Linked DNA regions of Pelobacter seleniigenes DSM 18267. The protein of the gene in region 3 interacts with the protein of the main gene of each other region in a pairwise test. Links are inferred from orthologs where the notes say so. Each region holds a gene or a part of one and is shown on either strand. Other genes may lie near its edges.

The links.
Region 1: the proteins of rlmB (region 3) and N909_RS0103690 interact in binary tests that used the Escherichia coli proteins (3 or more experiments, as listed by UniProt). The link is inferred for Pelobacter seleniigenes DSM 18267 from one-to-one orthologs.
Region 2: the proteins of rlmB (region 3) and tsaE interact in binary tests that used the Escherichia coli proteins (3 or more experiments, as listed by UniProt). The link is inferred for Pelobacter seleniigenes DSM 18267 from one-to-one orthologs.

What each region holds. Positions count from the first base shown.
Region 1 is NZ_JOMG01000002.1:230,763-233,748, forward strand. It holds N909_RS0103690 (bifunctional ADP-dependent NAD(P)H-hydrate dehydratase/NAD(P)H-hydrate epimerase), read right to left. Parts: upstream 2,278-2,986; coding sequence 724-2,277; downstream 1-723. Other genes in the region: tsaE (tRNA (adenosine(37)-N6)-threonylcarbamoyltransferase complex ATPase subunit type 1 TsaE), read right to left, coding at 1-267; N909_RS0103685 (CBS domain-containing protein), read right to left, coding at 272-721; N909_RS0103695 (holo-ACP synthase), read right to left, coding at 2,277-2,654; N909_RS0103700 (pyridoxine 5'-phosphate synthase), read right to left, coding at 2,659-2,986. UniProt on the Escherichia coli protein: Bifunctional enzyme that catalyzes the epimerization of the S- and R-forms of NAD(P)HX and the dehydration of the S-form of NAD(P)HX at the expense of ADP, which is converted to AMP.
Region 2 is NZ_JOMG01000002.1:223,287-232,150, reverse strand. The notes cover bases 1-2,868. They hold tsaE (tRNA (adenosine(37)-N6)-threonylcarbamoyltransferase complex ATPase subunit type 1 TsaE), read left to right. Parts: upstream 1-1,121; coding sequence 1,122-1,616; downstream 1,617-2,868. Other genes in these bases: N909_RS0103675 (aspartate kinase), read left to right, coding at 1,759-2,868; N909_RS0103685 (CBS domain-containing protein), read left to right, coding at 668-1,117; N909_RS0103690 (bifunctional ADP-dependent NAD(P)H-hydrate dehydratase/NAD(P)H-hydrate epimerase), read left to right, coding at 1-665. In the rest of the region: more of N909_RS0103675, read left to right, coding at 2,869-2,991; cimA (citramalate synthase), read left to right, coding at 3,142-4,710; N909_RS26280 (hypothetical protein), read left to right, coding at 5,144-5,272; N909_RS0103660 (pyridoxal phosphate-dependent aminotransferase), read left to right, coding at 5,503-6,789; N909_RS0103655 (hypothetical protein), read right to left, coding at 6,886-7,494; N909_RS0103650 (sodium/solute symporter), read right to left, coding at 7,579-8,864. UniProt on the Escherichia coli protein: Required for the formation of a threonylcarbamoyl group on adenosine at position 37 (t(6)A37) in tRNAs that read codons beginning with adenine.
Region 3 is NZ_JOMG01000002.1:92,545-103,818, forward strand. Bases 4,282-7,210 are described here. They hold rlmB (23S rRNA (guanosine(2251)-2'-O)-methyltransferase RlmB), read right to left. Parts: upstream 6,154-7,210; coding sequence 5,410-6,153; downstream 4,282-5,409. Other genes in these bases: N909_RS0103095 (TetR/AcrR family transcriptional regulator), read right to left, coding at 4,733-5,317; pyrF (orotidine-5'-phosphate decarboxylase), read right to left, coding at 6,153-6,884; N909_RS23560 (DUF4388 domain-containing protein), read right to left, coding at 6,891-7,210. Also shown: rplJ (50S ribosomal protein L10), read right to left, coding at 1-221; rplA (50S ribosomal protein L1), read right to left, coding at 397-1,098; rplK (50S ribosomal protein L11), read right to left, coding at 1,124-1,546; transcription termination/antitermination protein NusG, read right to left, coding at 1,584-2,117; preprotein translocase subunit SecE, read right to left, coding at 2,137-2,322; rpmG (50S ribosomal protein L33), read right to left, coding at 2,473-2,622; tuf (elongation factor Tu), read right to left, coding at 2,687-3,880; more of N909_RS23560, read right to left, coding at 7,211-8,117; N909_RS0103115 (proline--tRNA ligase), read right to left, coding at 8,207-9,937; N909_RS0103120 (tRNA-queuosine alpha-mannosyltransferase domain-containing protein), read right to left, coding at 10,193-11,274. UniProt on the Escherichia coli protein: Specifically methylates the ribose of guanosine 2251 in 23S rRNA.

The DNA.
Region 1 (2,986 bases), 130 kb from region 3 along the record:
GTCCGGATCGGTCAACCGATAAAGGTCAAAATGATAAAGATCCAGCCTTGCCCGGTAGTGATTCATCAGGGTAAAGGTGGGGCTGGTGATCGGGATCCGCGCATCAACTCCCAGGCCTCGGGCAACCCCGCGGGCAAAGACCGATTTCCCGGTTCCCAGGTCGCCCTCCAGTAGAATCAGGGCCGGATCCTCCAACAGGCAGCCCAGCAGTCTCCCCAGTTCGCAGGTTGCCGCTTCATCGGAACTGGTAAACACCCAGGAGCTCACGCCTTCAATCCTCCATGGCCCGAATCAGGTCAAGCCGGGCCACGACGCCGACCATCTTGCCCTGCTCAACAACCGGCAACAGATGAACCTTGTGCTTACTCATCAGTCCTGCCAGATCGCGGACGCTGTCATTCGGGGAACAGGTCACCACATTCCGGCTGCACAGTTCCCCCACGGTGGTGGCGGTGACCCGGTCGACCTCTTCCTTGAACTTTTTCTCGCTGTCGAGATAAAAAACCCAATCGAACAGAGCCATGACCGTGGGAATATGCATCGGTCTCTGTTGCTCAACCAGGTCGGTTTCACTGATAACCCCGACCAGTTTGCCGTTTTCATCTAATACCGGCATATTGCTGTAACGGGTTTCGACAAATTTTTTAGCCAGTTCCTTGAGGCTGGTATCCGTTGTCACCGCAACGACGTCCGTTGTCATGATTTCTTTTGCTGTCAGCATGGTCAGGCTCCTTTCAGCAGTTCATGCCGTGCCACGGGCAAATGTGAGATCAGGTCGGTAGCAATCATCCCTGCCGTCCCGCTGGTCCCGGCGATCAGTTCCGCTGCCCGGCCGTGTAGCCAGGCCCCCAGAGAGGCTGCGGCAAAAGCATCCATGCCCTGGGCCAACAGACCGCCGATTAATCCGGTCAGGACATCGCCGCTGCCACCAGCGGCCAGTCCATCGTTGCCGGTGGCATTGATATCCACCCGGCCGTCCGCAGCCGCGATCACGGTCCGTGCACCTTTCAGCAACAGCACGACATTATATTGCGCGGCAAAGGTCGCCGCACATTCGAACCGATTCGCTTCTATCTCGGCCACACTCAACCCGCAAAGCCGGGCCATTTCACCGGGGTGAGGGGTCAGAACCAGGGGCGCACGGTCGGGTTGTTGCAGCAACTCCAGCTGTCCGGCCAGCAAGTTCAGCCCGTCGGCATCAAGCACCATTGGAACCCGGACATGCCCAATCAGCCAGCCCAGCAGACGGGCCAGCTCTGCACTCTGCCCCAAACCTGGACCTATGGCAACCGCCTGGCGTCCGTTCAACAGAGCTTGCAGTTGCGGGCGGGCGGCAAAACTCAGCAGACCGTCCTGATCAGCCAGAGGGCAGCTCATGGCTTCGGTCAATTTCACTTCAATAATATCATGAACCGCGGCCGGCGTGGCGACGGTGACCAGCCCGCAGCCGCTACGCGCGGCGCAGTTGCCGGCAAGGGCCGCGGCCCCGGTCTTCCCCGGTGATCCGGCAACCACCAGCAGGTGGCCGAAGCTGCCCTTATGCCCACCCGTTGCCCGCGCCGGGAGTAGCGCCCGGGCATCCGCCTCATCAAGCAGGCGAACCCGCGATGACAGCTGTGGCCGCAGTTGCCGCGGAATACCGATATCGACGACCTTGAGCTGACCGACACAGTCCGCTCCCGGCCGGCTGCCATGGCCGATCTTGGCGCAATCAAAGGTTACGGTCAGATCGGCGTCAACGGCGAGCCCCAAGATTTTGCCGCTGGAGCCGTCCACGCCGGAGGGGATATCGACGGCAAACACTGCGGCAGCAGAAGCGTTGATCAGACGGATGGCCTCTCTTTGCAGACCGCGTACCGCCGAATTGAGTCCGGTTCCGAACACCGCATCGACGATGATCGGCCAGTTTGTCCGGGCAAAGTATCCACTTAGCTGCTCGCTGTCGGTGATAAAATCGACCGGCAGAGCCAGGGCATTGAGAATATTAAGCATGATCTTGGCATCGCCGTTGATCTCCGCTTCACCGCCAAGGACCAGCGTCTCAACTTGCCAGCCACGGTCGGCGAGCACCCGGGCCATGACATAGCCATCGCCACCGTTGTTCCCTTTGCCGGCAATCACCAGCACCGGCCCCGGAAACAACCTGCCGAAAGTCTGCTCGAACTGATCGCAGCAGGCCCGGCCGGCATTTTCCATCAACACCGCTCCGGGGACCCCGAGTTCATTGATCGCATGCTGATCAACCGCCGCCATTTCCTTTGCAGTGCAGAGTCTCATCAGCCCTCCAGAACCACTGTAGCCACGGCGTAGTCACCGTCATGGGAATAACTTAAAAAGACTTTGGACGCACCCCGTTCCGCCATCATTTCCGCAGCACGTGCGGAAATGGCCAGGGTCGGGCAGCCAAGGGAATCATTGACGACACAGACCTGTTGCCAACTCAGGCCATCGCGAAGCCCTGTCCCCAACGCCTTAAGAAATGCTTCTTTGGCGGCAAAGCGTGCCGCCAGGTGGGAGGCCGGATCATGCTTGCCCAGCGCGTAATTGCGTTCTTCTGCGGAAAAAACCCGCTCCAGCAGTTTATTATCCGGTGTCAGGAACTTTCTGAACCGGTCGATACGAGCGAGATCAGTTCCAATCCCGACAATGGCCAAATCATCAACCTTTCAATAATTGCAGCATTTCCCGAACCGCACGCTCCATGCCGACCAGAGCCGCCCGCGCCACGATGCTGTGGCCGATGTTGAATTCTTCGATGCCACCCAAGGCGACAACCGGGCCGACATTACGATAGTCGAGACCATGACCGGCATTGACCCGCAGCCCCAGCTTGCGAGCTGCGCTGATCCCAATTTCGATGCGCTGCAGTTGCTGCAGTTGGTCCACTTCGCTTTGGGCCTCACAATAGGTTCCGGTATGAATTTCGATAAAATCCGCACCGACCCGGTGGCTGGCTTTGATCTGATCGATATCCGGCTCGATGAAC
Region 2 (8,864 bases), 130 kb from region 3 along the record:
TGACCGAAGCCATGAGCTGCCCTCTGGCTGATCAGGACGGTCTGCTGAGTTTTGCCGCCCGCCCGCAACTGCAAGCTCTGTTGAACGGACGCCAGGCGGTTGCCATAGGTCCAGGTTTGGGGCAGAGTGCAGAGCTGGCCCGTCTGCTGGGCTGGCTGATTGGGCATGTCCGGGTTCCAATGGTGCTTGATGCCGACGGGCTGAACTTGCTGGCCGGACAGCTGGAGTTGCTGCAACAACCCGACCGTGCGCCCCTGGTTCTGACCCCTCACCCCGGTGAAATGGCCCGGCTTTGCGGGTTGAGTGTGGCCGAGATAGAAGCGAATCGGTTCGAATGTGCGGCGACCTTTGCCGCGCAATATAATGTCGTGCTGTTGCTGAAAGGTGCACGGACCGTGATCGCGGCTGCGGACGGCCGGGTGGATATCAATGCCACCGGCAACGATGGACTGGCCGCTGGTGGCAGCGGCGATGTCCTGACCGGATTAATCGGCGGTCTGTTGGCCCAGGGCATGGATGCTTTTGCCGCAGCCTCTCTGGGGGCCTGGCTACACGGCCGGGCAGCGGAACTGATCGCCGGGACCAGCGGGACGGCAGGGATGATTGCTACCGACCTGATCTCACATTTGCCCGTGGCACGGCATGAACTGCTGAAAGGAGCCTGACCATGCTGACAGCAAAAGAAATCATGACAACGGACGTCGTTGCGGTGACAACGGATACCAGCCTCAAGGAACTGGCTAAAAAATTTGTCGAAACCCGTTACAGCAATATGCCGGTATTAGATGAAAACGGCAAACTGGTCGGGGTTATCAGTGAAACCGACCTGGTTGAGCAACAGAGACCGATGCATATTCCCACGGTCATGGCTCTGTTCGATTGGGTTTTTTATCTCGACAGCGAGAAAAAGTTCAAGGAAGAGGTCGACCGGGTCACCGCCACCACCGTGGGGGAACTGTGCAGCCGGAATGTGGTGACCTGTTCCCCGAATGACAGCGTCCGCGATCTGGCAGGACTGATGAGTAAGCACAAGGTTCATCTGTTGCCGGTTGTTGAGCAGGGCAAGATGGTCGGCGTCGTGGCCCGGCTTGACCTGATTCGGGCCATGGAGGATTGAAGGCGTGAGCTCCTGGGTGTTTACCAGTTCCGATGAAGCGGCAACCTGCGAACTGGGGAGACTGCTGGGCTGCCTGTTGGAGGATCCGGCCCTGATTCTACTGGAGGGCGACCTGGGAACCGGGAAATCGGTCTTTGCCCGCGGGGTTGCCCGAGGCCTGGGAGTTGATGCGCGGATCCCGATCACCAGCCCCACCTTTACCCTGATGAATCACTACCGGGCAAGGCTGGATCTTTATCATTTTGACCTTTATCGGTTGACCGATCCGGACGAATTAATTGAGATCGGTTTTGATGATTATGCCTATGGTTCCGGGGTCGCGCTGGTGGAATGGCCTGAAAAAACCGGCGATACCCTGCAGGGTGGGCTTTGGGTCCGCTTGCAACGTCTCGACAATGAGCGGCGGCTGATTGAATTGTCCGCTCAGGATGAGGACCATCGGACCCTGCTTGAGCGCCTGAGAGCCTTTGTGGTAGAGACCGCGGTCGAGCAAAAGTAGCGAATAATGCGGCGACTCCTTTTCGGGTCTCCGGATTTTTCTTGCTATTAAGTTAAAAAATCTGGAAAATCAAACCTTTATAAATACCGATGGGGACTGCGGTCGACCGTCGGCTTTTCCTGTGAGGAGGATGAAAACTGTTATGGCTCTGGTAGTTCAGAAATATGGTGGAACATCGGTGGGAACCGTGGAGCGGATCCGCAATGTTGCCCGCCGGGTTGCCAAAACTTTCGATGATGGAAACGATGTCGTGGTGATCGTTTCCGCCATGGCTGGTGAGACCAACCGTCTGGTTGCTTTGGCCGAGGAAATCAGCGAATTTCCCAACGAGCGTGAATATGATGTCCTGGTGTCAACCGGGGAGCAGGTGACCATTGCATTACTGTCCATGTGCCTGCAATCCATGGGCTACAATGCCAAAAGCTATCTTGGCTATCAAATTCCCATGGTCACTGACAAAGCTCACGCCAAGGCGAGAATCAAAAGCATCGATGACAAGAAAATCCGCGAAGACCTGAAAAGCGGGACAATTATTGTCGTCGCCGGATTTCAAGGGACCGACGGCGAAGGGAATATCACCACCCTCGGCCGGGGCGGTTCGGATACCTCGGCCGTGGCGGTCGCTGCCGCGCTGAAAGCGGATGTCTGTGAAATTTACACGGATGTCGACGGGGTTTACACCACCGATCCGCGCATGGTGCCCAGCGCCCGGAAAATTGAAAAGATCTCTTACGAGGAGATGCTCGAGATGGCTTCCCTGGGAGCCAAAATCCTGCAGATCCGCAGTGTCGAATTTGCCAAAAAATACAACGTCGTTGTTCATGTGCGTTCAAGTTTCGATGACAGCCCGGGAACGCTCGTAATGAAGGAGGATCATGAGATGGAGACCGTACTGGTTTCAGGTATCGCTTATAACAAGGATGAAGCAAAAATCAGCATTTTCGGGGTTCCCGATCATCCCGGAATTGCCGCCCAGATATTTACCCCGTTGAGCAACAACAATATCACTGTCGATATGATCATCCAGAACGTGTCCCATGAAGGGGCGACCGACATGACCTTTACCGTTCCCAAGGGGGATGCCAAAAAAGCGGTTCAGATCATTGAGGAAATTGCCGCAAATATCGGTGCCCGCGGGGTCAGCCATAACAACAATATTGCCAAGGTCTCCATCATCGGGGTCGGCATGCGCTCCCATTCGGGTGTCGCCAGCACCATGTTTGAAACCTTGTCCCGTGAAGGCATCAATATCGAAATGATTTCGACCAGTGAGATCAAGGTTTCCTGCATCATTAACGCGAAGTATACCGAGTTGGCCGTGCGGGTTCTGCATGAAGCCTTCGGTCTTGATCATAAGGAAATCGAAGAAAACTGAATGATGGGCAACCTGGCTCTAGGAGGGGAGAGCCAGCACCTCAGGCACACTGCCCCGCTGAAATTCGAATGCCGATCCTTGCCTCCGCCGGTCCGCTCCTAATATCTCCGTCGGACAGGAGATTGCAAGGCAGACAAGGAATGCCATAGCATGGGAAAAATCTATCTGTACGACACCACCTTGCGTGACGGAACGCAGGCGGAAGATATCTCTTTTCAGGTTGAAGATAAGGTGCGCATCGCCAAGAAGCTTGACGAACTGGGCATCGATTATATCGAAGGCGGCTGGCCCGGCTCCAACCCCAAGGACATCAGCTTCTTCCGGGCCATGCAGAACGAAACCCTGGAGCATAGTAAAATAGCCGCATTCGGTTCCACCCGACGGGCGCGGATCACCCCGGCCGAGGATAACAACATTCAGATGCTGGTCGCCGCAACTCCTGATGTTGTGACCATCTTTGGCAAAACCTGGGATTTTCATGTCCAGGAGGCCTTGCGGATCTCCCTGGAGGAGAACCTGGAATTGATTAATGATTCTCTGGTCTACCTCAAGGAGCGAGTCAGCGAGGTGATCTACGACGCGGAGCATTTCTTCGACGGCTATAAGCAGAATCCTGAATACGCCTTGAAAACGCTGCAGGCCGCAGCTGCTGCCGGGGTTGACTGTATTGTGCTCTGTGATACCAACGGTGGGACCCTGCCCCATGAAATCCCCGCCATTATGCAGGCTGTGCGCAAGGCGGTGTCAACTCCCCTGGGCATCCATGCCCACAACGACAGCGAGTGTGCCGTGGCCAACTCTTTGATGGCTGTCCACTGCGGCGCTATCCAGGTTCAGGGCACGGTGAACGGCTTCGGGGAACGCTGTGGCAACGCCAACCTCTGTTCCATCATTCCCGCTCTGCAGCTCAAGACCGGGCTGCAATGTTTGCCAGACGAGAAGCTTAAAAACCTGCGAAAAATTTCCCGCTACATTTATGAACTTGCCAACCTTGCTCCGGACAAACATCAGCCCTATGTTGGCAATTCAGCCTTTGCCCACAAGGGTGGGGTTCATGTGTCCGCGATTCAGCGTCATCCGCAGACTTATGAACATATTCGACCGGAGCAGGTCGGCAACCGCACCAGGGTGCTGGTCTCCGACCTTTCCGGGCGCGCTAATATTTTGGCCAAAGCCGAGGAATGCGGCCTGTCCCTAGACAGTCAGGATCCGGTGACCCTCGAAATTCTGGAAGAAATCAAGGATTTGGAAAATAAAGGCTTCCAGTTTGAAGGGGCAGAGGCCTCTTTCGAACTCTTGATGCTCAAAGAAATGGGCAAGCTCAAGCATTATTTTGCCGTCACTGGCTTTCGGGTTATCGATACCTTGCGCGAGAGCGATCGGGACCCGGTCTCCGAAGCGACCATCAAGGTCAAGGTCGGTGGGAAAATCGAACACACCGCTGCCGACGGCAACGGTCCGGTCCATGCCCTTGATAACGCCCTGCGCAAGGGATTGATCAACTTTTATCCGCAGATCGGCGACGTCAAACTGCTTGATTATAAGGTTCGGGTGCTGCCGGCCAGCCAGGGGACCGACGCGATGATCCGAGTGCTGGTTGAGTCCGGAGATCAGGATGGTCGTTGGGGAACGGTTGGGGTCAGCAGCAACGTCATCGATGCTTCCTATCAGGCGTTGGCGGACTCTTTGACCTATAAGCTGTATAAAGACAGTCTGTAAGCAGGTTGGGGTGGCCGAGGAGGTCGTCAAAAAAATAACGGTCAATATTTTTTCGTCAGATAACTGACGGAGGCCGCCGGAGCCCACTCCTATGCTATTTTTATAACTGAATCGCTCAACTTTTAAATGCCGGGCGATTCGGCTTCTTTGTTTTGTCGTCAAATTATTGGCGAAAAAATGACCAATCTAGGTGCAATTCCTTCCTGCTGACCCTCTGTCAAGTCTGTACGATAGCCTCTTGTTTTCTCTTATTCTCTTTTTAACATATTGAAAATTAAAGAATATCTTCGTTTTAATGAGAAAATAACAGAGCTCCTTCGCCGGGTTGGCACAACTTGTGTAATATCCCTTGCTAAAGGTTGTATTTGCACGTCATGTCCAGCATAGAGCCTTAAGGGGGTACAAAATGAAATGTCCAAAGTGCAAAGGAAGAATGTATTCAGAAAAATATTATGATTTCGTCCGTGCTTTTGATGCATGGAAGTGCAGTGCCTGCGGTGAAGTCATCGATCCGGTTATTCTGGCCAACAGGACCCGCAATAAGTCACATGAGATCAGCTGATTTTCCCAGAACTGTTTAACTATTCAAAAGGGTCGAAGACCAGGTCTTCGGCCCTTTTTCTATAATAAGCACTCAGCACCCAAGACGCCCGAAAGGATAACTATACCAGAGGCTGAATAAAAGGGTTGAATTTTCAAAAGCAATATGAATAATGTCGACATTCGACAGGCGGCTTTATTAAAGCCACCGGACCAATTGACGGAAACCATGACTGACACGGGAGTTTTTCCATGAAAAATGGAACCTATGAAGTCCATTTGAATTTGAATGTGCGCGGTTTGCCGGTTTCGGCAACCCTGGGAATCAACGAGGAGAGCAACCGACTGATTGCTGCAGGCAAGCAGGTCTACAAGCTTGGTTTGGGACAATCCCCCTTTCCGGTCCCGGGACCGGTGGTGCAGGAGCTGCAGAATAATGCGCACCAGAAGGATTATCTGCCGGTGCGAGGTCTGCCTGCTTTGTGTGATGCGGTTGCCCATTATTATCGCCGCACCCAGGATCTGCCCATTTCCCAGGAAAATGTTCTGATCGGCCCCGGTTCCAAGGAGCTGATGTTTATTCTGCAACTGGTTTACTATGGTGATCTGGTCATTCCCACCCCGAGCTGGGTTTCCTACGCCCCGCAGGCGCATATTGTCGGCCGCCATGTCTACTGGCTGGAGACCGATGAAAAGAACAACTGGTTGCTGACCCCCGAGGAATTGGAAAACCTCTGCCAAGCGGATCCGAGCAAGCCCCGCGTGGTCATTCTGAACTACCCGAACAACCCGACCGGTTGCTCCTATTCTCCCGAGCAGTTGCAGGCTCTCGCCCAGGTGGCCAGGAAATACAAGGTGATCCTGCTTTCCGACGAGATTTATGGCGAGTTGAACTTCAAAGGCTGCCATCAGTCGATAGCCCGTTATTATCCGGAAGGGACCATCATCGCCAGCGGCTTGAGCAAATGGGCCGGCGCCGGTGGCTGGCGGTTGGGGACTTTCGCCTTTCCAGCTGAACTGAAATGGCTGATGGAGGCCATGGCCGTGGTGGCCAGCGAGACTTTCACGGCGACCAGCGCACCGATCCAATATGCCGCGGTCCGGGCCTTTCGAGGAGGAGATAAGATCGAGCGCTATCTGCACAATTCCCGGCGGGTGCTGAAGGCTTTGAGCGACTGGATCTGGACGACCATGACCCGGGCCGGCGTGACCGTCGCCCGCCCCGATGGTGCGTTCTACATGCTGCCCGATTTCGAGCCATTACGGGAGCAGCTGGAAGCCAAGGGGATTGCTGACGGAGAAACCTTCTGTCGCCGCTTGCTGCAGGAGACCGGGGTGGCGATTCTGCCGGGCAGCAGTTTTGGCCGTCCGAAAAAGGAATTGACCGCCCGGCTAGCGTTTGTTGATTTCGACGGGGCCAGGGCGCTGGCTGCTGCCGAACAATATTCCGCAGAGCAGCCGCTGGACGAAGAATTTTTGAAGATTTACTGCGAAAAGGTGCTTACGGCCATCAACAAACTCTGTGACTGGCTGAAGTAATCACTCAGGGCGGCAAATTGGCCGTCGCCATGAACAGTTCGCTCCACCTTGAGGGGCTCTCGACAGGTCGCGTTACAGTGGCTTACCGGGGGCCGTTCAGGCGGAGCGTTCTTTTTTGATGCTGTGGGAAAGCTTGAGAATCCCCAGGATCGCGATGATCGCGAAAAGCAAACCCCGCCACACAATAGGTTTTTTCCCTTCGCTGATGAAAATAACCTTGGGACTGACCGGAACGTTCATTTCTTCCAGGAGCTTACTCAGCTTGTCGCGATTCGATCCCGCCACCAGGCCGGAAACCGTCATCCCGGTCAAGGTTTTGGGACCGTAGAAGAGGTCCGCGTTGGCGGCGATAAAGGCCTGTTTTTCCTGCTCTGTATCGAATTGGAAATAATATTTTTTCAGGGTGGCAAGCACTTGCGGATCGCGAGTCTCAAACCAGACCTCAGGAGCTTTTTCACCCTTGGTGGTGGTCAAGGGGACCAGAAAGGAGTCGATATCCATGGTCCCGGACATGTTGATGGCCCGGGTCAGATCCTGATTGCCGCCGGTTATGGTCAGCCATTCTCTGGGCGGACCGGAGCGTTGTAACTGGTCCAGGGTGATCTCCAGCGGGGCCGGGTTGCGCAGGGCAAGGGTCAGCTCGCCGTAGGCCAGCCAAGCGAGCAGCAGGCATACTGCGACAATGGTGAAGCGAAATCGATGCATGATGTGGTTTCCTGTGAAAAAGGCCGCCCGAAGGCGGCCTAGAGTATCGCAAAGTGCTGCTCTGAATTCAAGTGCTTCTGTGGCTCAGGCGGTTTCACCCGACTGTTCAAGGGCGACATCTTTCTGCGACATTAAAGAAACCAGGACCAGGGCGATAAAAGAGAGCGGAATGGAAATCAGCGCCGGACTGTTGAACTGGACCGGGGCATCGGCCGGAAGCATCCCGTACCTGACCCACATATCCGGCGAGACCAGGATCAGCCCCAGGGAGCTGACCAGTCCGACCAGAATTGAAGCAGCCACGCCTTTGGCAGTTGTCTTACTCCAGAACAGCAGCATCAGGATAGCCGGCAGGTTGGCCGAGGCCGCCACCGCAAAGGCCCAGCCGACCAGGAACGAAACGTTCATCCCTTCGAAAACGATCCCCAGGTAGATGGCGATGCAGCCGATCACAATAGCGGAAATCTTACCGGCCCGAACCTTGCCGCGGTCGGTCATCTGCATGCCCAGGAAGTTGTCCATTAGATCGTGGGCGATCGCTCCCGAGGCAGCGACAATCAGACCGGAGACCGTTCCCAGCACGGTGGCAAAGGCCAGCGAGGAGATCACCGCAAACAGAACCACCCCAAAGGACAACGCCAGCAGCGGTGCCGACATATTGTTATCGGTAATGTTGATGACCCCGTTGGTCATGGCACCCATGCCCAAAAACAGGGTCAGGATATAGAAGAAGCCGATGGCGGCAATGGCGACGATGGTTGATTTACGGGCCGCGGCCTGACTGGGGACGGTGTAATAGCGGATCAGGATGTGCGGCAGGGCTGCGGTGCCGCAGAACAGGGCCAGCATCAGCGACATGAAGTTGAATTTCTGCAAGCCGGTGGCATTGTCGACCTTGAACTTCAGGCCTGGGCGTAAAATGCGGGAGCCGGGGGTAGGCTTCTGGTAATAAACGGTGGTCAGGGTATCGCCGACCTGAACATACTTCTTGCCCCAGAGCACAATGGTCGAATCCTTCAACGCGGACAGATACGCCAGTGGGCCGACTGCTCCGGTTGCGGCGACGTCCTGACCATTAACGCGCAGTTCCTTGATATGTCCAACCGGGAAGAATTTCCCTTCTTCAGCGCTGGCGCCATTATAAAGTTTGGTCCCATCAGCCAGTTTGGTGACATAGAGGGTTTCGTCCAGGGTGTAGCCGGTCGCGGTTTTCTGCAGGTGCCAGATTGAGTCATTGCCATCCTTGACCAGCTTGATGAAGCCGGCTTTGCCGAATGCGGAATCGAGGCCGTCAACGATTTGGTAGCCGGGTTCGCTGATGTTCAGGCTGCTATCGGCATGCAGGGTTTTGAAGTCGTGATAGGGCATGC
Region 3 (11,274 bases):
CAAAAAGCCTGCAGTTCTTCAGCCGGAGTACCTTGGGCTGCCAGCTTCAGCAGTTTGTTTTTAACAACCCGATACTCAACACCGGCTTTGGTCAGTTCACGCCGGAGATTAGTTGCCTGCTCAACGTTAATACCGCGATAATCTGCCAGAAAAGCAGCAGGAATATCGGCCAGCCGTTGTGCCAACTCCTGAACAACCTGTTCTTTTTCGGTTCTGTTCATATACTCTCCTCCTTTCGTTAGAATCTTGGGATATCATATCCCGCCCAAGTCAACGTCAGGGAGAGAGCGAGCAAGTCGTCTATACACCCTTCGAGCCTCGGCAGGTGGCTTCGCCATTAAACGTTGTGTGCCTGCTGTCTTTGACTTAGAGCAAAAAAATCGATCAAGTAACGAATTACTTGATTAAAGCTTGAATCTGCGGAATATCAAGAGTGATCCCCGCACCCATTGTACTCGACAACGAGATTTTTCTCAGGTACGTCCCTTTGGCGGTGGAGGGTTTGGCCTTGACCAACACATCCAGCAAAGAGATAATATTTTCTTTCAGCTTATCTGCCTCAAAGGAAACCTTCCCAACCGGGGCATGAATGATCCCGGCTTTTTCTACCCGGTATTCGATTTTACCGGATTTGGCTTCCTGGACAGCACGGGCAATATCCATGGTCACGGTGCCAACTTTCGGGTTAGGCATCAAGCCACGCGGCCCAAGGACCCGACCGATCTTACCGACAACACCCATCATATCCGGTGAAGCGATTGCGGTATCGAAATCAAACCAGCCGCCCTGAATTTTTTCCGCAAGATCTTCAGCACCGACAAAATCAGCACCGGCAGCTTCTGCTTCCTGAGCTTTTTCGCCTTTGGCAAAAACCAGGACACGGACTGATTTACCCAATCCATTGGGGAGCACAACAGCACCACGGACCATTTGGTCTGCTTTACGCGGGTCGACGCCAAGGCGGACACTCACGTCTACCGTTTCATCGAATTTCGCAAAGGCGCTTTTCTTAAGCAGTTCGAGAGCCTCGTCAAGCCCATACAGACGGGAACGATCGACCACCGCTTTTGCGTTTTTGATGTTTTTACCTGTTGCCATCTTTTATCTCCACTTTTACGCCGAATCAGGCGACTTCAATTCCCATGCTGCGGGCGGTACCCTCGATAATCCGCACGGCTGCTTCCTCAGAGAAAGCATTGAGATCCGGCATTTTCAAACGCGCAATCTCAAGCACCTGGTCTGCCGTCACCTTGCCGACCTTGTCTTTATTCGGAACCCCGGAACCCTTTTTCAGGTTGGCTGCACGCAACAACAGAACCGCTGCTGGCGGAGTTTTCGTGATAAAAGAAAAGGAACGATCAGCATAAACAGTGATCACAACGGGAATTATCAGTCCTGCCTGCTCCTGGGTTTTTGCATTAAAAGCCTTGCAGAATTCCATAATATTGACCCCGTGCTGACCGAGCGCGGGGCCGACCGGCGGCGATGGATTCGCCTGGCCGGCAGGGATCTGCAATTTAATCTGTCCGGTAACTTTCTTGGCCATTACTGACTCCTTAAGCGAACGAAACGTTCATTCCAGCCTAGCTGGTTTTTTCGACCTGTATAAATTCCAATTCAACCGGTGTCACCCGACCGAATATACTGACCATAACCTTGAGCGTGCCCCGATCTGGACGAACATCCTCAACCACACCAGTAAAATTGAGAAAAGGACCATCAACGACCCTGACCGTTTCACCAACCTCAAACTCAACCTTGGGCTTGGGCTTCTCGACCCCTTCTTCCATCCGGTTGGTAATCTTATCGACTTCCTCCGCCGGAATAGCCGGCGGATTCTGTCCGCCGCCAACGAAACCTGTTACCTTGGCAGTGCCCGTGACGACATGCCAGGTCTCATCGTTAAGCTCCATCTTGACCAGGATATATCCCGGAAAAAATTTTCGGGTGGAGGTTTTGCGCTCCCCCTTACGCATCTCGACGACGGTTTCTGAGGGAATCAAAATTTCCTCAAACAAGTCCTCAACCTCCATGGAGCGAATCCGCTCTTCGAGATTGAGCTTGACTTTATTTTCATACCCGGAATAGGTATGAACACCGTACCATTTCATCGCCATAACAACAGACTCTTCCTCCTCAGCCGAGGATCAGACGGATCAGGCGCGAAAGAACTATATCAACACCTCCGAGAAAGACCGCACAGAGCAAAACCAGTACGATAACGACAGTCGTCGATGCGTAGGTATCTTTTTTCGTCGGCCAAGTGACCTTCTTGAGCTCTGCTTTGACGTTGGCTAAAAACTCGTTAACTTTTCCAATCATCGATCTATCGGCCCCATAAATGGTGTTATTCGCAAAGATTGGCAGGCCAGGAGGGATTCGAACCCCCAACACCCGGATTTGGAGTCCGGTGCTCTAGCCGTTAGAGCTACTGGCCTACATGGTTAACCTTGGCCACTTCCAGACACGTCGTTACTTGGTTTCCTTGTGCGGCGTGTGTTTTTTACAGAAGCGACAATATTTACTGAACTCCAACTTGTCCGGAGTATTTTTCTTATTCTTTGTAGTCGTGTAGTTCCGCTGCTTGCACTCGGTGCAGGCAAGAGTGACAATGTCACGCATGACGCTTACCTCATAAAGCCCTCCCGGCTTGCACCGGGAGGGAGCTTTTCACTAAGAGACCTGATTACGCAATAACTTCACTGACCACGCCGGCGCCGACAGTACGGCCGCCTTCGCGGATTGCAAAGCGCAGTTCCTTGTCCATTGCAATCGGGGTGATCAGATCAACCGTCATTGCAATATTATCACCAGGCATAACCATTTCGGTGCCTTCCGGAAGCTCGACAATCCCGGTCACATCCGTGGTCCGGAAGTAGAACTGCGGACGATACCCTTTGAAGAACGGGGTATGACGACCACCCTCTTCCTTGGTCAGAATATAAGCCTCGGCTTTGAACTTGGTATGCGGGGTGATGCTGCCCGGCTTAGCCAGAACCTGACCACGCTCGATGTCTTCACGCTTGACACCACGCAGCAGAATACCGACGTTGTCGCCGGCCTGACCCTGATCCAGCAGCTTGCGGAACATTTCGACACCGGTCACGACCGTTTTGGTCGTAGCTTTCATGCCGACGATTTCGACTTCTTCCTGAACTTTGACCACGCCGCTCTCAACCCGACCGGTGGCAACAGTACCACGACCGGAGATGGAGAAGACGTCTTCAACAGGCATCAGGAACGGCTTGTCAACAGCACGCTCCGGCTCGGGGATGTAGCTGTCAACAGCGTCCATCAGTTCGAGAACTTTGTTCTTGCCGATCTCGTCATCGCGACCTTCCAGAGCGGCCAGAGCGGACCCGGCAATGATCGGAATATCGTCACCTGGGAAATCATAGCTCGACAGCAGCTCACGGATTTCCATGTCGACCAGCTCAAGCAGTTCTTCGTCGTCAACCATGTCGGCCTTGTTCAGGAACACGACCATGGCCGGAACACCAACCTGACGAGCGAGCAGGATGTGCTCACGGGTCTGCGGCATCGGGCCGTCAGCAGCCGAGACCACCAGAATAGCGCCGTCCATCTGGGCAGCTCCGGTGATCATGTTCTTGACATAGTCGGCGTGACCCGGGCAGTCAACGTGTGCATAGTGACGCTTTTCGGTCTCATATTCGACGTGGGCGGTTGCAATGGTGATACCACGCTCACGCTCTTCCGGTGCATTGTCGATCTGATCGAAAGCCTTGACTTCACCGCGGCCCATCTTTTCTGCGAGCACGGTGGTAATCGCTGCGGTCAGCGTGGTCTTGCCGTGGTCAACGTGACCGATGGTCCCGATGTTGACGTGCGGCTTTGTCCTCTCAAATTTTTCCTTGGACATCGTAGAACCTCCCTCTGTTGTCTTTACGTCTACTTAGTACTTTTTCGCTTAGCGACAAATTGTTGTTTACAAAACCTGTAAAAGAACCCACAAAAAAAACGAAACACAAAAATCCGCAGAAAGAAAATGGAGCCCACAACCAGATTTGAACTGGTGACCTCATCCTTACCAAGGATGCGCTCTACCGACTGAGCTATGTGGGCATACATTCTTTTCTGACGGAGAGGTAAATGGAGCGGGAAACGGGACTCGAACCCGCGACCCTCAGCTTGGAAGGCTGATGCTCTAGCCAACTGAGCTACTCCCGCCCAAACTCTACCGCTTATTCAATTGTGTGGTCTAAGACTCAACCACCAGCCCCTGGTCCAGTACTTACGGCGTCCGCCTCCTGAAATCCAGCAGCCGGGCTTTGTCCGGCAAGCTTTTAATGGTGGAGGGGGGAGGATTCGAACCTCCGAAGTCTCTGACGGCAGATTTACAGTCTGCTCCCTTTGGCCGCTCGGGAACCCCTCCAGGGGAACTTGCTTCTATTCTATTGTATCGGGCAAACCCGTTCAAGCAACTGGAGCTGGCGAGAGGAATTGAACCCCCAACCTACTGATTACAAGTCAGTTGCTCTGCCTATTGAGCTACGCCAGCACAAGACGGGCTTTATAACCTAGCCATTCGGCAAAAGCAAGGAAAAAAAATACTGTGTTTTTCCCGTTTGTTTTTTTCGAACAACAGCGCCGTGTTATAAAGCATCGGCATAGCAGTGTCAACACAGAAAAGGCCCTCTTTGAGCAGAACTGATCTTTTCTTTTGAAAGCCGGAGAACAGCAATTCCGACAGGCGTAGCCAACCCCCTTATATTCAGACACAAATTGCCCGCCAGCCGATCTCCACAAGAATATCGCAAATTTCCGGCAACGGCTGCGGCAAGACTCCTTCAAATCGCAACTCCGCAGCGCGCAACGTCACCCCGGTATAGGACAATCCGGCAATCATAAAATCCTTAACCCGGATTTCTCCAGCCGCGATGGCCTGCTTAAGATGCTCCTGCAAAAGCCGAAACGGCTCCGTCGAACACACAGGGGGGAGGTTATAGACAATTCCGCCATGCTGCATGAACAGCATGTACTTCATCATATTCGGTCGCTGTTCCGTTAACTCGCAGATCAGCTTGGTAAAAGTTTTCAAAACCTCATAGATGGACGTCCGACCTTCCAGACGATCTCGAAACATCTCGCTGAACTCCGCTACCGTCCGCCGATGAATCTCTCGGGCCAAAGCCTCTTTGTCGGCAAAATAACTGTAGATAGCACCAGTGCTGACCCCGGACTCCTTGACTATGGTCGGAATCGACACCCCACAGTAGCCCTTTTCAACAAATAGCCGCCGCGCAGTTTCGATAACCTTGTCAATTTTCTCATCCGGATTTATTGTCCGTTTTTTCACCTGGCCCTCCCGAGAAAGAATGTTCGTTCATTCTTTTTAAGCAAACTGCGCCGAGTTGTCAACTGCCTTGCCTGCTCCGCCCTCGTCTGCCCTCAGGCATGATCGTTCTGCCGGACGACCTCGAACAAAGCGATCCCGGCTGCGACCGACGCATTCAGGGAGGAGAGCGACCCCTTCATGGGAATGGCCAGCAACCCGTCGCAGTGGTTACGGATATTCGGCCGCAAGCCACTCCCCTCGCTGCCAACCACAATGGCAATATGGCCGCGCAGATCGGTCTTATAGATTTCTTCCGCGGTGTCCTCGCCGGCCAATCCATAACACCAGATAGCATGTTTTTTCAGTTCCTCTACAGTCCGGGCCAAATTGGTGACCTGACAGAGAGGCAAGTGGGCCAGAGCTCCGGCTGCGGTCTTCTCAACCACCGGGGTCACCGGACAGGACCGATCTTTGGCCACGACAACCCCGCTGCACCCGGCAATTTCGGCACTACGCAGAATGGCGCCAAAATTATGTGGATCGGTAATCCCGTCGAGAAGCAGAAAGAAGGCCCGTTGTCCACTGGCCCGCCAAGCGCTCAACAGGTCATCGAAATCCCGGTAAGCAAACGCGGTCACCCGCAGCAAAACCCCCTGATGGTGAGCATGCCCGGCCAACTGGTCGAGTTGTCGGCGCTCGCTGAAAGTGACCTTTAAAGTGCAACTGCGGGCCAGGGTGATCAGCTCTTCAAGACGGGCATTACGACTCTCGCGCACGACCATAAGTTCGAGGGGGGAACGACTACCGCCATGCAGGGCCTCGCGGACCGGATTGATTCCGTAGATCAGGTCACTCATCAACACTCAGCCGGCAGGGCCGCCTCGATTTCGGCGAGGATCGCTGCAGCGGCTGCTTGCGGGTCCGCAGCAGCGGAAATCGGTCGACCGATCACCAGTGCCGTCGCCCCGGCCTGAATGGCAGCGCCCGGGGTCATGACTCGTTTTTGATCGTCCAGGGCCGCAGTTGCTGGCCGCACCCCGGGAGTTACAATGGCGAAATCAGCACCACATGCGGCACGGATCAGCTCAATTTCCCGCGGCGAGGCGACAACCCCGTCAAAACCCGCCTCCTTTGCCAGCTTGGCCAAGCGTGGCACCATCACCTCAACCGGGTCGGTAATCCCGATTTCGCGAAGAGTTGCTTCAGTAGATGAGGTAAGGATCGTCACCGCCAACATGATCGGCCGGACAACCCCTGCCGCCCGGCAGTACTCGTTAACCTCGGCAACGGCTTGCCGCATCATCTCCGAACCGCCGAGGGCGTGCACATTGAACATGCCGACTCCGAGCCGACAGGCTTCCACCGAGGCTTTGGCGACGGTGTTCGGGATATCGTGATATTTGAGGTCAAGAAACACCTTACAGCCCCGGGTGTTGATCATCCTGACCACCTCCGGCCCGCAGCGGGTAAATAATTGTTTGCCGACTTTGAACAACCCGACATCCCGGTGCAGTTGGTCCACCCATTGGCAAGCGGTTTCGAAGTCATCAACATCAAGAGCAAATATGAGCTTTTCTCGAGCAGTCATTATGAATCAGTGTCTCCCTACCAGATGACGCACCTTGCCGGTGACTTCCTGAACCTTTGAAATCAGCGGCCGGGCTTGATCTGCAGCCAGTTCACGGCGCAGCAGCATAGTTTCCATATAGGCGACTTCACAGAGTGAGTCAGCCAGCAATTTTTCTCTGTCCCCTTCTTCCAGCCCGACCAGATTGCCGACGATCCGCTGTCCGTCCAGGGTCCCATCCGCCAACAGCTCGACATCCCGAAGGACAAAGGAGTAGGGCTGTGGCAGTTCGCGCAAAGACTCTTTCATCTCTGCGAGAAAACCGGATCCGTTGCTGTCGACACTGCTGAAAAGGGATTGAAACAATTTATTATAGATCGCCAGAATTTCCCCGAGTTCGCCAGCGACTTCCACTGCCGGGGTGTCTTCCATCCGCAACAGCTTTTTCTCGATCAGGCCATAGAGAATACGCAGCCCGTCGAACTCATGCAAACCGACCCGACGGAAGAGCTCCTTGGCCGACAGCTGCCCCGCCTGCGCCGCGCTCAACAAGCGCGCCTCGCCCTGGCTCAGGTCGACCCCTTCCCGACCGGTCTCTTTGGGAAAACTGTCCAGAGAAACAATCTTGCGCATGAACAGGGCCTTTTCATCCTGTCTGCGCAACCCTTCCATGATCAGGTTCTGGGTACTCATGGACAGGCGCAAAATCTGTTCCTGGTCAATCGCCCGTACCTGGAAGGAGAAACCGCCACAACCTGCTGCAAACAAGGCATAAACGATGTTCTCGACCTGGCTGCGGGCGGCCAGCCAGAGGTCCTTGGGCGAAACCGCCGCCTGTTCGACCAGCAGCTTGCCCAGGGTCTGATGCTCCGTGACCTGGGAGCGCACCAGGTTCAGGGTGTCGCGCTCAATTTTGCCCAGCGAAAACAGGACTTCGCCGATATCCTCACTGGTAAAGGTACTGGTCGCAAAAACAATTTCCCCCTGCTGGAAATAGAGGGACTTCTGGCCGCCTTCAAGTTCAATGTTCAACAGCCCAGTCTTGCGAAACATATTGAAGAAAGAGAGCAAATCAGCGACGGCTCCCGCTTCCAGAATACCGGCAAAAAGGACCGGGTTCTTAGCCTCCGGGCGAGCAAGAAAAACATGCTCCGAAGATCCAGAGACCGGACACAGCGGTTCCGTCCCCAGCGCCTGAACCAGACGGCCCGGCAGCTTCACGATTCCCGTTTTATCAATTTTCAACTTTTCCATTTAGAATAACCAGTTCAGGGGTACTTCAGAGCCCGGAGAAGACCTGGCGTTCTCCGGGGATAAATTCAGCCTTGCGGCTTATCTCATGATCACGATTTGGTGGTGACCTTAAGTGCCTCAACGACCAGTTGGTGAACCCGGCTGGTGATGTCGGCCAGAGGCACGATATCCTGCTCACCGCCGGCACGGCGCTTGAGTTCGACGTTGCCTTCCTTGAGGTGGCGGGCACCGACGGTGATCCGCAGCGGGATTCCGATCAGGTCCGCATCTTTGAACTTGATCCCCGGCCGCTCGTCACGATCATCAAGAAGGACTTCGACCCCCAGCTCCTGCAACTCAGCATAAATTTTTTCGGCGGCCTCACAAACCTCGGCGTCTTTGGGGTTGAGCATGGTCACCAGCACCTGGAACGGCGCCAGCGGCATCGGCAGCATCATCCCGTTTTCATCGTGATTCTGTTCGATGGCCGCCGCCACGGTCCGGCCGACACCGATGCCATAGCAGCCCATGACCAGCAGTTGAGCCTTGCCATGAGCGTCAAGCACGGTGGCGTTCATAGCTTCCGAATATTTAATGCCGAGCTTAAAGACATGCCCCACTTCGATACCACGCCAGCTCTCAAAAGCCCCGGCTTCGCAACGGGGGCAGGGATCGCCGGCCACCGCTTGACGGATATCGGCAAAACAGCTGACTGGGAAATCCCGACCATGATTGGCCCCGAGATAGTGGACATCCTCAGCGTTGCCCCCGACAACGAAATCGGCCATGCCCTCGATCTCCGCATCGGCAATGACTCTCAACTGCAGGCCGACCGGGCCGGCAAAACCGACCGGCGCGCCCGTAGCGGTCCTGACCACTTCGTCTTCAGCCAGCAGCGCCCAGTCGACGCCGAGGACATTGGCCAATTTGATGCTGTTCAACTCCCGATCCCCGCGCAACAGCACGGCAACCACCTCATCTGCCGAGGTCTGAACAATCAGGGTCTTGACCACCTGGCTGGGCGCGAGGTCGAGGAAATCGGCGACATCCTCAATGGTACGCTGGCCGGGAGTGTCGATCCGCTGCAGCTCGGCCGTGGCTCTAGCCGGCGTCTGCTGGCGGTAAACCAGTTCGGCTTTTTCGACATTGGCGGCGTATTCACAATGACTGCAGGAGACAATGGCGTCCTCGCCCGATTCAGCCAGAACCATGAATTCATGGGAGAAGTTACCGCCAATGGCTCCGCTGTCCGCTTCCACGGCCCGGAACTTCAACCCGCAGCGATTGAAAATATTCCGGTAAGCCTGATACATCTTCTGGTAAGACTGATCCGCCCCGGCATCCTCCAGATCGAAGGAATAGGCGTCCTTCATAATAAATTCCCGCCCTCTCATCAACCCGAAGCGGGGGCGGATTTCATCGCGGAACTTGGTCTGGATCTGATACAGGTTCAAGGGCAGCTGCCGATAAGAGCTGACCGTGTTACGAATGATGTCCGTAACCACTTCCTCATGAGTCGGACCCATGCAGAAATCGGCATTTTTGCGATCCTTGAAGCGCAGCAGTTCCTTGCCGTACTTCTCCCAGCGCCCCGATTCCTGCCACAGCTCCGCTGGATTGGCCATCGGCATCAGGCATTCGATGGCACCGGCCCGGTTCATCTCCTCGCGGATAATCTGCTCCATCTTGCGGATGGAGCGCAGGCCGAAAGGCAGATAGCTGTAAACCCCGGCTGCGGCTTTGCGGATCATACCGGTTCGCATCATCAATTGGTGACTGATGACTTCCGCATCAGCCGGAGTTTCCTTGAGGGTCGGCAAAAGGTATTGGGAATAACGCATGGGGAATCCTGTTCCTGATTATTAATCTGGTTATCGTTCAAAGACGGCAGGTTGCCGTGCTCATAAATTGCCTGGCGGCCAACTGCGAAACCCGCCGATCGTGAGTCTATTATTTAATATAGCAGACCATTGAAAGCCAGCCTGCCGAGGACAGGGACGCTCTTTTTCAACAATCTGATAGGATCGGCACCCTGATCCGGAAAGATCTGGCAGGAGTAGCGAAAACTAACCCGATTTTTTAAGAAAAGCAAGGTGCTAACAGCGCCGGGATCCCGAAACCGCCGGTTCTTCCCTGCCCTTAAGAATCAGTTGGACGAAAAAGTCATCATACTCTGCGCTCCGATATTGCCAGTCATAGTGCCTGACCTGATTCTGTAAATCAACGCCAGTCACTGGCCGAGGGTTCTGGCAGGCTGCGCTCAGGCGTTCGACCAGGTCGGCAAAATCGCGATACAGACAGCACCGGCCGAGACGGGCATCCAGGTGCTCGGGATAGGCCAGGCGTTCCGGCAACAGGGGCAGACAGCCGCAATACATCGCCTCAACCACACTGATCCCGAAAAAATCGTGGATCGACGTGACCGGCAGGATATCCGCCCGCCACAACCAGCCGGCATAGTCCGCCTGGCTCTCGACATAACCCCAGTGAACAATCTGTTCCGCGAGCCGGTCTCTGGCCAGCGCAAAGACCGCCGGCACCTCACGATAAGACTCTCCCAGCACGGCCAATTCGAAAGCGATCCCCCGTTCCTGCAGCGTCAGCAGTGCCTGGAAAAACTCCTCCGGGTTCTTGTCATACTCCCAGCGGTGATTCCAGAGTATCAGCGGCGGCCGCTCCGCTGCGCACTCCGTTGCCGCCCGCTCCGGATGCCAACGATCCAGGCGCCGCAGGTCGAGCCCCAGCGCCAGGGTGGAACTTTTGGCGCCGATCGCCGGCAGGGTCTCCAGCCCGTTGGGGGTGGGGAATTTCCCCAGAAAACCGGGCAGCGCTGCCAGAAAGGCGCGCCGGTGATAAGCGGAATTGAAGAGCACGGCATCGGCGGCCAACGCTGAAGCATAGTTGATAAAGCCGTAATGCATATCCCGCTGTAACGCCGGGTCGGCATCCGCTGGCGACCAGGGGTAAGTGAGCTGGTTTTCGTGACAGTACATGGCCGCCGGAGTTGTTGCCGTGACCGCCCGGGTCAGCGCCAGAAAGGTGGTCAGATCGAGCATGTCGCTGGCCAGCAACAGATCCGCCGGCCAGCCCTGGGCCAGGAAATCCCCGGCCAGGGTCACGGCGCCGCCATGCATCCGCCATTTCCAGTTGCGCCCGGCCAAGCCGAAAATCCTCACCT